3 regions of the Rhodocista pekingensis genome follow, and region 1 is predicted to be linked to each of the others. Evidence: predicted binding sites of a transcription regulator. Region 1 holds the regulator's gene; each other region holds the start of a gene.
The links. Region 1 encodes PhoB, which activates phosphate uptake and scavenging genes when phosphate is short. Its sites were predicted from a motif close to TNTCATAAAACTGTCA; they were not measured.
Positions count from the first base shown of each region.

Region 2: oppB (oligopeptide ABC transporter permease OppB) is a predicted target of PhoB. The motif match lies at 1,992-2,007, and genes of this name have one in related genera.
Region 3: ACFQPS_RS19360 (PhoX family protein) is a predicted target of PhoB. The motif match lies at 1,643-1,658, and genes of this name have one in related genera.

Region 1 covers NZ_JBHTCM010000018.1:133,780-137,051, forward strand. Annotated here, with positions in the region: gene pstB (phosphate ABC transporter ATP-binding protein PstB) at 1-495, shown strand, start outside; gene phoU (phosphate signaling complex protein PhoU) at 548-1,273, shown strand; gene phoB (phosphate regulon transcriptional regulator PhoB) at 1,366-2,070, shown strand; gene ACFQPS_RS16050 (class I SAM-dependent methyltransferase) at 2,177-2,956, shown strand; gene ubiB (2-polyprenylphenol 6-hydroxylase) at 3,245-3,272, shown strand, end outside.
Region 2 covers NZ_JBHTCM010000007.1:34,375-37,646, reverse strand. Annotated here, with positions in the region: gene ACFQPS_RS06280 (ABC transporter permease subunit) at 1-869, opposite strand, end outside; gene oppB (oligopeptide ABC transporter permease OppB) at 989-1,912, opposite strand; gene acnA (aconitate hydratase AcnA) at 2,567-3,272, shown strand, end outside.
Region 3 covers NZ_JBHTCM010000028.1:187,317-190,588, reverse strand. Annotated here, with positions in the region: gene ACFQPS_RS19370 (ABC transporter ATP-binding protein) at 1-478, opposite strand, end outside; gene ACFQPS_RS19365 (BMP family lipoprotein) at 492-1,493, opposite strand; gene ACFQPS_RS19360 (PhoX family protein) at 1,789-3,272, shown strand, end outside.

The DNA of each region.
Region 1 (3,272 bases):
ATGGTGTTCCAGAAGCCGAACCCGTTCCCCAAGTCGATCTACGACAACATCGTCTACGGGCCGCGGCTGCACGGCCTTGCCACCCGCAAGGACGAGTTCGACCAGATCGTCGAGACCTCGCTGCGCCGCGCCGGCCTCTGGAACGAGGTGAAGGACCGCCTGCTGGAGCCGGGCACCGGCCTGTCCGGCGGCCAGCAGCAGCGCCTGTGCATCGCCCGCGCCATCGCGGTCAGCCCCGAGGTGATCCTGATGGACGAGCCCTGCTCGGCGCTCGACCCCATCGCCACGGCGCACATCGAGGAGCTGATCGACGAGCTGCGCCAGGCTTTCACCATCATCATCGTCACCCACAACATGCAGCAGGCCGCCCGCGTCTCGCAGCGCACGGCCTTCTTCCACCTGGGCGACATGGTCGAGGTCGGCGAGACCGAGGAGATCTTCACCAACCCGCGCGACGAGCGCACCCAGGGCTACATCACCGGCCGCTTCGGCTGAGCCGGCACGGCGCCCGGCCCCGCGCGGGCCGCCAGCAGGACAAGGGGTCAGCATGGCCACCGAACACACCGTCAAGTCTTTCGAACAGGAACTGCGGCGGCTCTCCGGCCTGATCACCCAGATGGGCGGCGTGGCCGAGGCGCAGGTGGACGCGGCCGTGCAGGCGGTGACCCGCCGCGATGTCGATCTGGCCGGCCGCGTCATGCAGTCCGACAACCGGCTGGACGATTACGAGCGCCAGATCGAGCAGGAGACCATCCGCATGCTGGCCCTGCGCCAGCCGATGGGCAGCGACCTGCGCGAGATCCTGGCGGCGCTCAAGATCTCCGCCGATCTGGAGCGCACCGGCGACTACGCCGCCAACATCGCCAAGCGCTCGATCGCGCTCGCCCAGTTGCCCGCCGTCCGCCCGGCCTCGGCCATCCCGCGCATGGGCAAGCTGGTGCAGGAGATGCTGAAGGAAGTGCTCGACGCCTATGTCGACCGCGACCTGGAGAAGGCCATCGCCGCCTGGCACCGCGACGAGGAGCTGGACGATCTCTACACCAGCCTGTTCCGCGAGGTCCTGACCTACATGATGGAGGACCCGCGCAACATCACCCCCTGCACGCATCTGCTGTTCATCGCCAAGAACCTGGAGCGGGCGGGCGACCACGCGACCAACATCGCGGAGACGATCCATTTCCTGATCGTCGGCCAGCCGCTCGCCACCGACCGGCCCAAGGGCGACGAGTCGAGCTTCGCCGTCGTCTCGCCCGAGACCCCGGCGGCGCCCTGACCGGCCCGGGGGGCGCGGTGACCGCTCACCGAGGGACTGCTCACCAAGTTACTGCCTGCCCGAGTGATCGACTGACGTTAGCCGGACCCGCCATGAACTCAGCCCTGAAGCCCCTGATCCTGATCGTCGAGGATGAGGCGGATCTCGTCACCCTGCTGAAGTACAATCTGGAGAAGGAGGGCTTCCGCGTCATCTCCGCCAGCGACGGGGAGGAGGCGCTGCTGCTGGCCAACGAGCAGGCGCCGCATCTGGTGCTGCTGGACTGGATGCTGCCGCTGATGAGCGGGCTGGAGGTCTGCCGCCAGCTCCGGCGCAACCCGAAGACCCGCGACACGCCCGTCATCATGCTGACCGCCCGCGGCGAGGAGGCGGACAAGGTCCGCGGCCTGAACAGCGGGGCGGACGACTACATCGCCAAGCCGTTCAGCCCGACCGAGCTGGTCGCCCGCATGCGCGCCGTGCTGCGCCGCGCCGCACCAGGGCTGGCGGAGGAGCTGCTGCGCTTCGCCGACGTGGTGATGGATCTGGCCGCGCACCGGGTCCGCCGCAACGGCCGCGACGTGCATCTGGGGCCGACGGAGTTCCGCCTGCTGCGCCACTTCATGCAGCATCCCGGCCGCGTCTTCAGCCGCGAGCAGCTCCTGGACGTGGTCTGGGGCCACGACGTCTATGTCGAGCCGCGCACCGTGGACGTCCACATCCGGCGTCTGCGCAAGGCGCTGAACGAGACCGACGACCAGGACCTGATCCGCACCGTCCGCTCCGCCGGCTACGCGCTCGACCAGAACACGCTCTGAGCGCCGGCCGGGCGGCGGCCGCTTCCGGGTCAACTCCTTTTGAAAAAGCGTAGCTATTTGCCGCGCCCGCTTCCGTGCCCGCGCGCGCTGCGCTAGGGTGCCGCGCATGACTGAGACCACGCCCCCGCCGGGACAGGAGTCCCGCTTCTTCGGCTTCCGCGAGGTGGACCCGCGGGAGAAGACGCCGCTTGTACGGGGGGTCTTCTCCTCCGTCGCCACGCGCTACGACCTGATGAACGACCTGATGTCGGGGGGCATCCACCGACTCTGGAAGGACAGCTTCGTCTCCATGGTCGATCCCCGGCCGGGCGAGACCCTGCTGGACGTGGCCGGCGGCACCGGCGACATCGCCTTCCGCCTGTCCAATCGGGCGCCGGGCTCCCGCGTGCTGGTCTGCGACCTGACCGAGGCCATGGTCCGGGTCGGCCGCGACCGCGCCATCGACCGCGGCCTGCCGCAGCGCTCCGACGGCACCGGCATCGACTGGATGGTCGGCAATGCCGAGGCGCTGCCCATCGCCAGCCGCTCGGTGGATGCCTACACCATCGCCTTCGGCCTGCGGAACGTCACCCACATCGACGTGGCGCTGGCCGAGGCGCGGCGCGTGCTGCGGCCGGGCGGCCGGCTGTTCATCCTGGAGTTCAGCCACGTCACCCTGCCGATCTTCCGCGAGATCTACGACGGCTTCTCCTTCGGGGTGCTGCCGCGGCTGGGCGAGATGGTGGCCGGCGACCGCGAGAGCTACCAGTATCTGGTGGAAAGCATCCGGCGCTTCCCCCGGCAGGAGGCCCTGTGCCGCCGGATCGAGGCGGCGGGCCTGGCCCGCGTCCGCTACCGGAACCTGACCGGCGGCATCGCCGCCGTGCATTCCGCCTGGCGGGTCTGAGCCGATGCGGCCGGTGCTGCGGCATGACGGACGACCAGGGCGCCCGGCCCGTCGGGCTGCCCCGGCGCTGCCTGCCCCGGTGACGGCTGCCCCGGTGACGGCTGCCCTGGCACCGCCTGTCCTGGCACTGCCGCGCGACCGGCGGTGCTGCGCCGGCGGGACCGCCGCCGGCAGAGAAGACGCACGAACGGAACCGGCGCCGCGCCATGGCGCCCGAGGGACGATGACCAGTCAGACCGCGGTTCTCCGCGCCGGCCGGCCGGGCGTGCGCCCGGCGGAGGCGCGCCCATGATCACCATCGCCCGCAATCTCCTGC
Region 2 (3,272 bases), on a different contig from region 1:
ATGAAGTTGAAGCAGAAGAGGGTCACGGCCAGGAATACCGCCGGGAAGACCAGCATCCAGGGGGCATTCTCCATCTGCGCCGCCCCTTCGGAGATCAGCACGCCCCAGCTCGTCATCGGCTCCTGCACGCCCAGGCCCAGAAAGCTGAGGAAGCTCTCGACCAGGATCACGACCGGCACCAGCAGGGTCATGAACACGATGACCGGGCCGATCACGTTGGGGATGATGTGGCGCCGGATGATGGAGGCGTTGGAGACGCCGGCAGCGCGGGCCGCCTCGATGTACTCCTTGCGCTTCACCGACAGGGTCTGGCCGCGCACGATGCGCGCCATGGTCAGCCACTCGACGCAGCCGATGGCGGCGAAGACCAGCAGGATGTTGCGGCCGAACACCACCACCAGGATGATGACGAAGAACATCAGCGGCATCGAGTAGAGCACGTCCACGATGCGCATCATGATGTTGTCCACCCGGCCGCCGACATAGCCGGCGATGGCGCCGTAGCTGACGCCGATGATCAGCGCCACCAGGGTGGTGACGATGCCGACCATGAGCGAAACCCGGGCGCCGTAGAGGGTGCGGATGAACAGGTCGCGGCCGTTGGCGTCCGTCCCGAACCAGTGGCTGTTCTCGAAGGTCGGCGGGATACCGATCGCCTCCCAGTAGACGGCGTCGTAGTCGTGCGGGCTCAGCACGTCGGCGAAGATCGCCATCAGCGCGATCAGCGCCAGCACCACCATGCTGGCGACCGCCATCTTGTTGGCGAAGAGGCGCCGGCGCGCATCGTCCCAGAGCGACCGGCCCTGGACCTCCTCCGCCGCCTTTTCCATCAGGTCGGAGCCCCCGCCCCGGATGCTGAACTGTGCCATCGCTTCCGTCACTCCGCCCTTACCGTCACTCTGCCGCCACCGCCCGGGCCGAGCGTGACGGGTTCAAGGCTGGGATCGTCGCCGGGGGCGGCCGTCTCAGGGACGGCCGGCCGCCCGCGTCAGTCATAGCGGACCCGGGGGTCCAGCAGGCCGTAGACCAGATCCACGATCAGGTTCATCAGCACGATCAGCGAGCCGTAGGTGATCACCGTGCCCATCACCAGCGTGTAGTCGCGGTTGATGGCGCCCTGCACGAAGTAGCGGCCGATGCCGGGAAGCTGGAAGATCTGCTCGATCACGACCGAGCCGGTCACCAGCCCGGCGATGGCCGGACCGAGATAGGAGACCACGGGCAGCAGTGCCGCCCGCAGCGTGTGCCGCCAGATGATGAGGCGCTCCGGCAGCCCCTTGGCGTGCGCCGTGCGCACGAAGTTGGAGCGCAGCACCTCGATCATGCCGCCGCGGGTCAGGCGGCTGATGATGGCGATCTGCGGCAGCGCCAGCGCGATCACCGGCAGCACCATGTTCTGGATCGCCCCGCTGCCCCAGCCGGCCACCGGCAGCCAGCCCAGATAGATGCCGAAGACCAGCGTCAGCAAGGGCGCCATGACGAAGTTCGGGATGGTGATGCCGGCCATGGCGACGCCCATCACCGCATAGTCGGTGCGGGTGTTCTGGCGCATCGCGGCCAGCACGCCCAGGGTGCAGCCGATGGCGACGGCCAGGAAGATGGCCGACAGGCCCAGCCGCAGCGAGACGGGGAAGCCGGTCCCGATCAGCTCGCTGACCGTGAAGTCCTTATAGGTGAAGCTGGGCCCGAAATCGCCTTGCAGCGCGTTGCCCAGATAGATCAGGAACTGCTGCCAGATCGGCTTGTCCAGATTGTAGGCCGCCTTCAGGTTGGCCTCGATCTCCGGCGGCAGCACGCGCTCGCCGTCGAACGGGCCGCCCGGCGCCGCGTGCATCAGGAAGAAGGCCAGCGCGACGATGACCAGCAATGTGGGGATCGCTTCCAGCAGACGCCGGACCGCATAGGACAACATCTCTTCGGAATCCTCCGCCCGCGCGCGCCGGAGCTTTTTCACAGGAGAGGCATGCAAGGCGCGCAACCCGCTCGGCCGGTGACCTTTCTGTTAAAATTTCTCCGGTGTCAACCGCAACCGGGCCAGAAGAACAAGATTCCGGAACAGCCGCCGATCCGCGCAACCGACCGCGCCGACACCCGACTCAGCACGAAAGAAAACGCCGGATACGCCCCTCCCGGCGGGACCCGGCCGGGGCGGTCGCGCCCCTGCCGGAGACGGTCACCCGCGACGCCCTGCCGCCCCGCCCCGCTGGAACGGGAGCGCGTGGAACGGGTATGAACGACCCAAATGGCAACCCTGGGCGGCATCCACGACACGGGCCGCGACATGCGGGGACGCCGCCGGTTCATGCCGCAGAGCGGTCCGGATGCGCCTGTCAAGCTATCCCCGGCGCATTTGATCCGACCCGGAAAACGCGCTACATCACGCCCGCGAGAATCCACCGGGCGGAACGCCCGGGAGTAACACCCACCGGGCGGAATGCCCGGAAGGAATACCTGGGCGGCAAGCCCGCGCGAATCCCTGGGCGGTGCGCGTTCCGGACGCTGGAGCCGGAAGCCGACAGCGCCGTTCCAGGCGGCACACCCGACGACCCGATGGAGGAGTCCACCCGTGTCCACGATCACCGGCCAAGACAGCCTGAAGACCCGCCGCACGCTCGACGTCGGGGGCAGGACCTACGACTACTTCAGCCTGAAGGCGGCCGAGAAGGCGGGCCTGGGCGACCTGTCCCGCCTGCCCTTCTCCATGAAGGTGCTGCTGGAGAACCTGCTGCGCTTCGAGGACGGGCGCACGGTGAGCGTGGACGACGTCAAGGCCGTGGCGCAGTGGCTGAAGGACCGGCGCAGCGACCGGGAGATCGCCTACCGCCCGGCGCGCGTGCTGATGCAGGACTTCACCGGCGTGCCGGCCGTCTGCGATCTGGCGGCGATGCGCGAGGCGATGCAGGCGCTGGGCGGCGACCCGCAGAAGATCAATCCGCTGACGCCGTGCGATCTGGTCATCGACCATTCCGTGATGGTGGATTCCTTCGGCAGCCCGACCGCGTTCCAGGAGAACGTGGACCTTGAGTTCCAGCGCAACGGCGAGCGCTACGCCTTCCTGCGCTGGGGCCAGAAGGCCTTCGCCAACTTCCGCGTGGTGCCGCCGGGCACCGGCATCTGCCACCAGGTGAACCTGGAATATCTGGCCCAGACCGTCTGGACCGACACCGACCAGACCGGGACCGAGGTCGCCTATCCCGACACGCTGGTCGGCACCGACAGCCACACCACCATGGTGAACGGGCTGGCCGTGCTGGGCTGGGGCGTGGGCGGCA
Region 3 (3,272 bases), on a different contig from region 1:
CCCCGACCGGCAGGTCCGACACCCGCGCATCCAGGGGCACCTCCAGCCCGAAGCTGCGCTCCAGTTCCTCCACCTCGACGCGGGCGCGTTCGCGCGCCGGACCCAGCCGGGCGCCGCCCTCGGCGCCCAGCAGCAGGTTCTCCAGCACGGTGAAGGTCTCCACCAGCATGAAGTGCTGGTGGACCATGCCGATGCCCAGCCGGATGGCGTCCTGCGGGGTGGCGATGCGGGCCGGTTTCCCGCCGACGCGGATCTCGCCCCCGTCGGCCTGGTAGAAGCCGTACAGGATGCTCATCAGCGTCGATTTGCCGGCGCCGTTCTCACCCACCAGCCCGTGGATGCTGCCCGGCGCGAAGCGGATGGTCACGTCCCGGTTGGCGTGGACGGGGCCGAAACGCTTGTCGATGCCCAGCAGTTCGACGGCGAAGGAGACGGAGTCGGAACGGGTGGCGTCCGGAGTGGGGGCTGGACGGGTCACGGAGCGCGCGGGCTCAGTACTTGCAGCCGTCGGTGTCGCTGTAGTTAGCGACGGCGCGGGTGCCTGCCTTGATCTCCTGCGCCGCCGCCTCGACGCGCGCCTTCATCTCGGGCGTGATGAGGTCCTTGTTGTTCTCGTCATAGGCCCAGGTGACGCCGTCATCCTTCAGGCCCAGATACTGCAACCCCGGCTTCCAGGTGCCGTCCTGCGCCGTCTTGAAGGCGTTGTAGGCGGCCACGTCCACCCGCTTGACCATGGAGGTCAGGACGCTGCCGGGGAACAGGTGGTTCTGGTTGCTGTCCACGCCGATGGAGAACCGGCCCGCATCCGCCGCCGCCTGGAGCACGCCCATGCCGGTCTGCCCGGCGGCGGCGAAGACGACGTCGGCCCCGCGGTCGAACTGGCTCTTGGCCAGCTCGCTGCCGCGGGTCGGGTCCGACCACGCGGCGGGGGTGGAGCCGGCCATGTTCACCAGCAGGGTGGCCTGCGGATTGACCGCCTTCACCCCCTGCTCGTAGCCGCAGGAGAAGCGCCGGATCAGGGGAATGTCCATGCCGCCGACGAACCCGACCGTGCCGGTCTTGCTCGCCATCGCGGCCAGCATGCCGACGAGGTAGGAGCCCTCGTGCTCGGCGAACATGATCGACTGCACGTTCGGCAGATCGACCACGTTGTCGATCAGGGTGAAGCGGGCCTTGGGGAATTCCTTGGCGATCTTCTCGACCGCCGGCGCCATCGAGAATCCGACCGCGACGACGACGTCCGTTCCGCGCTGGGCCAGCCGGCGCAGGAACTGCTCCCGCTGCGCTTCGTTCGTCACCTCGAAGAAGCGGAAGTTGATGCCGGTTTCGGCCTTGAACCGCTCGGCGCCGTCATTGGCGCCTTCGTTGAAGGACTTGTCGAACCGGCCGCCCATGTCGAACACGATGGCCGGTTCGAAGGCCGCGGCCGGCCCCGCCATCGCCGCACAGAGCACAAGGACGGCCGCGAAGGCGGCGCGCAACAGCGTCTTCATCAGGCTGAACCCGCAGGATACAACAATTCCGAGATGGAGCCACGGAACCTAACGGCTTCGCCCGTCCTCGGCAAGGTCGGGCGCGCGTCCTGCCGACCATCCCGGCTCCGGACAGGAGCGGGCGGCTGCCCCGCGGTCCGCCGCCGCGCTGTCATACGATTGTAAGATGAGGTCGCTATAAGCCGCAGGTGCGGCGGAATCGCCTGTCCGGTCAGCGGGATGGCCGGCGCCGTTGTCCCTTCGGACGGCCCCCCGATATCTGCCGGACGCCTCAGCCCCACCGGAGTACCCTGCCATGACCGCCCCCTTCACGCACCTTTCCGCGGACGAGTTCGAGGACCGCGCGGACCTCCCGTCCAGCCCGGACACGACGCCGACCTTCGGCGAGGTGCTCCAGCGGCGGTTCGGCCGGCGCGAACTGCTGCGCGGCGCGCTCGCCAGCACGGCGCTGGCGGCGCTGCCGCTGTCGCTGCTGCTGCCGGCATCGCGGGCGGCGGCAGCGCAGGACGCGGCGGCCCGCGCCGTCGATGCGGAGAGCCGGTTCCCCTTCGAGGAGCTGGCGCGCGGCGTCGACGAGACCCACCACGTCGCCAAGGGCTATCAGGCCAAGGTGCTGCTGCGCTGGGGCGATCCCCTGCTGCCGGGCGCGCCCGAGTTCGATCCCTATGCGCAGACGGCGGAGAAGCAGCTCGGGCAGTTCGGCTACAACAACGACTTCGTGGGCTATCTGCCGCTGCCGCTGGGCAGCCGGTCGAGCGACCACGGCCTGCTCTGGGTGAACCACGAATACACCAACACCGAGGTGATGTTCCCCGGCCTGATCCCGGCAGGCATGGACCGCATCCCGCAGGACAAGGCCGCCCAGCTCATCACCCGGGAGATCGCCGAGGTCGAGATGGCCGCCCACGGCGGCAGCATCGTGGAACTCAAGCGCGGTGCCGACGGCAACTGGGCCTACGTGAAGGGCAGCCCGTACAACCGCCGCCTCTCGCCGCTCGCCACCGAGATGGCGTTCACCGGCCCCGCCGCCGGCCATGAGCGGATGCGGACCAGCGCCGATCCGACCGGCACCCGCGTCATCGGCATGCTGAACAACTGCGCCGGCGGCGTCACGCCCTGGGGCACGTTCCTGACCTGCGAAGAGAATTTCGACGGCTACTTCATCGGGACCATCGACCAGTCGCACCCCGAGCAGCGCAACTACGACCGCTATACGGTGCCGGGCAGCCGCTACCTCTGGGGCCTGCACCACCCGCGCTTCGACGTGAACAAGGAACCGAACGAGGCCAACCGCTTCGGCTGGGTGGTCGAGGTCGATCCCTACGACCCCACCTCGACTCCGCGCAAGCACACGGCCCTGGGCCGTGCCAAGCACGAGGGGGCGGGCGTCGTCGTCAACAAGGACGGCCGCGTCGTCGTCTACATGGGCGACGACCAGGTGTTCGAGCACATCTACCGCTTCGTCAGCCGCAACCGCTTCGATCCCGACGACCGGGCGAAGAACATGACGCTGCTGGAGGACGGCACGCTCTATGTCGCCCGTTTCAACGCCGACAGCACGCTCACCTGGCTGCCGCTGATCCAGGGACAGGGGCCGCTGACGCCGGAGAACGGCTTCCGGACGCAGGCCGACGTCTCCATCAACACCCGCCACGCCGCCACCCTGGTCGGGGCCACCCGCATGGACCGGCCCGAGGACATCGAGGTCAATCACAGGACCCAGAAGGTCTATGCGATGCTGACCAACAACAGCGACCGCCGCCCGGCCCGCCCGGAGCA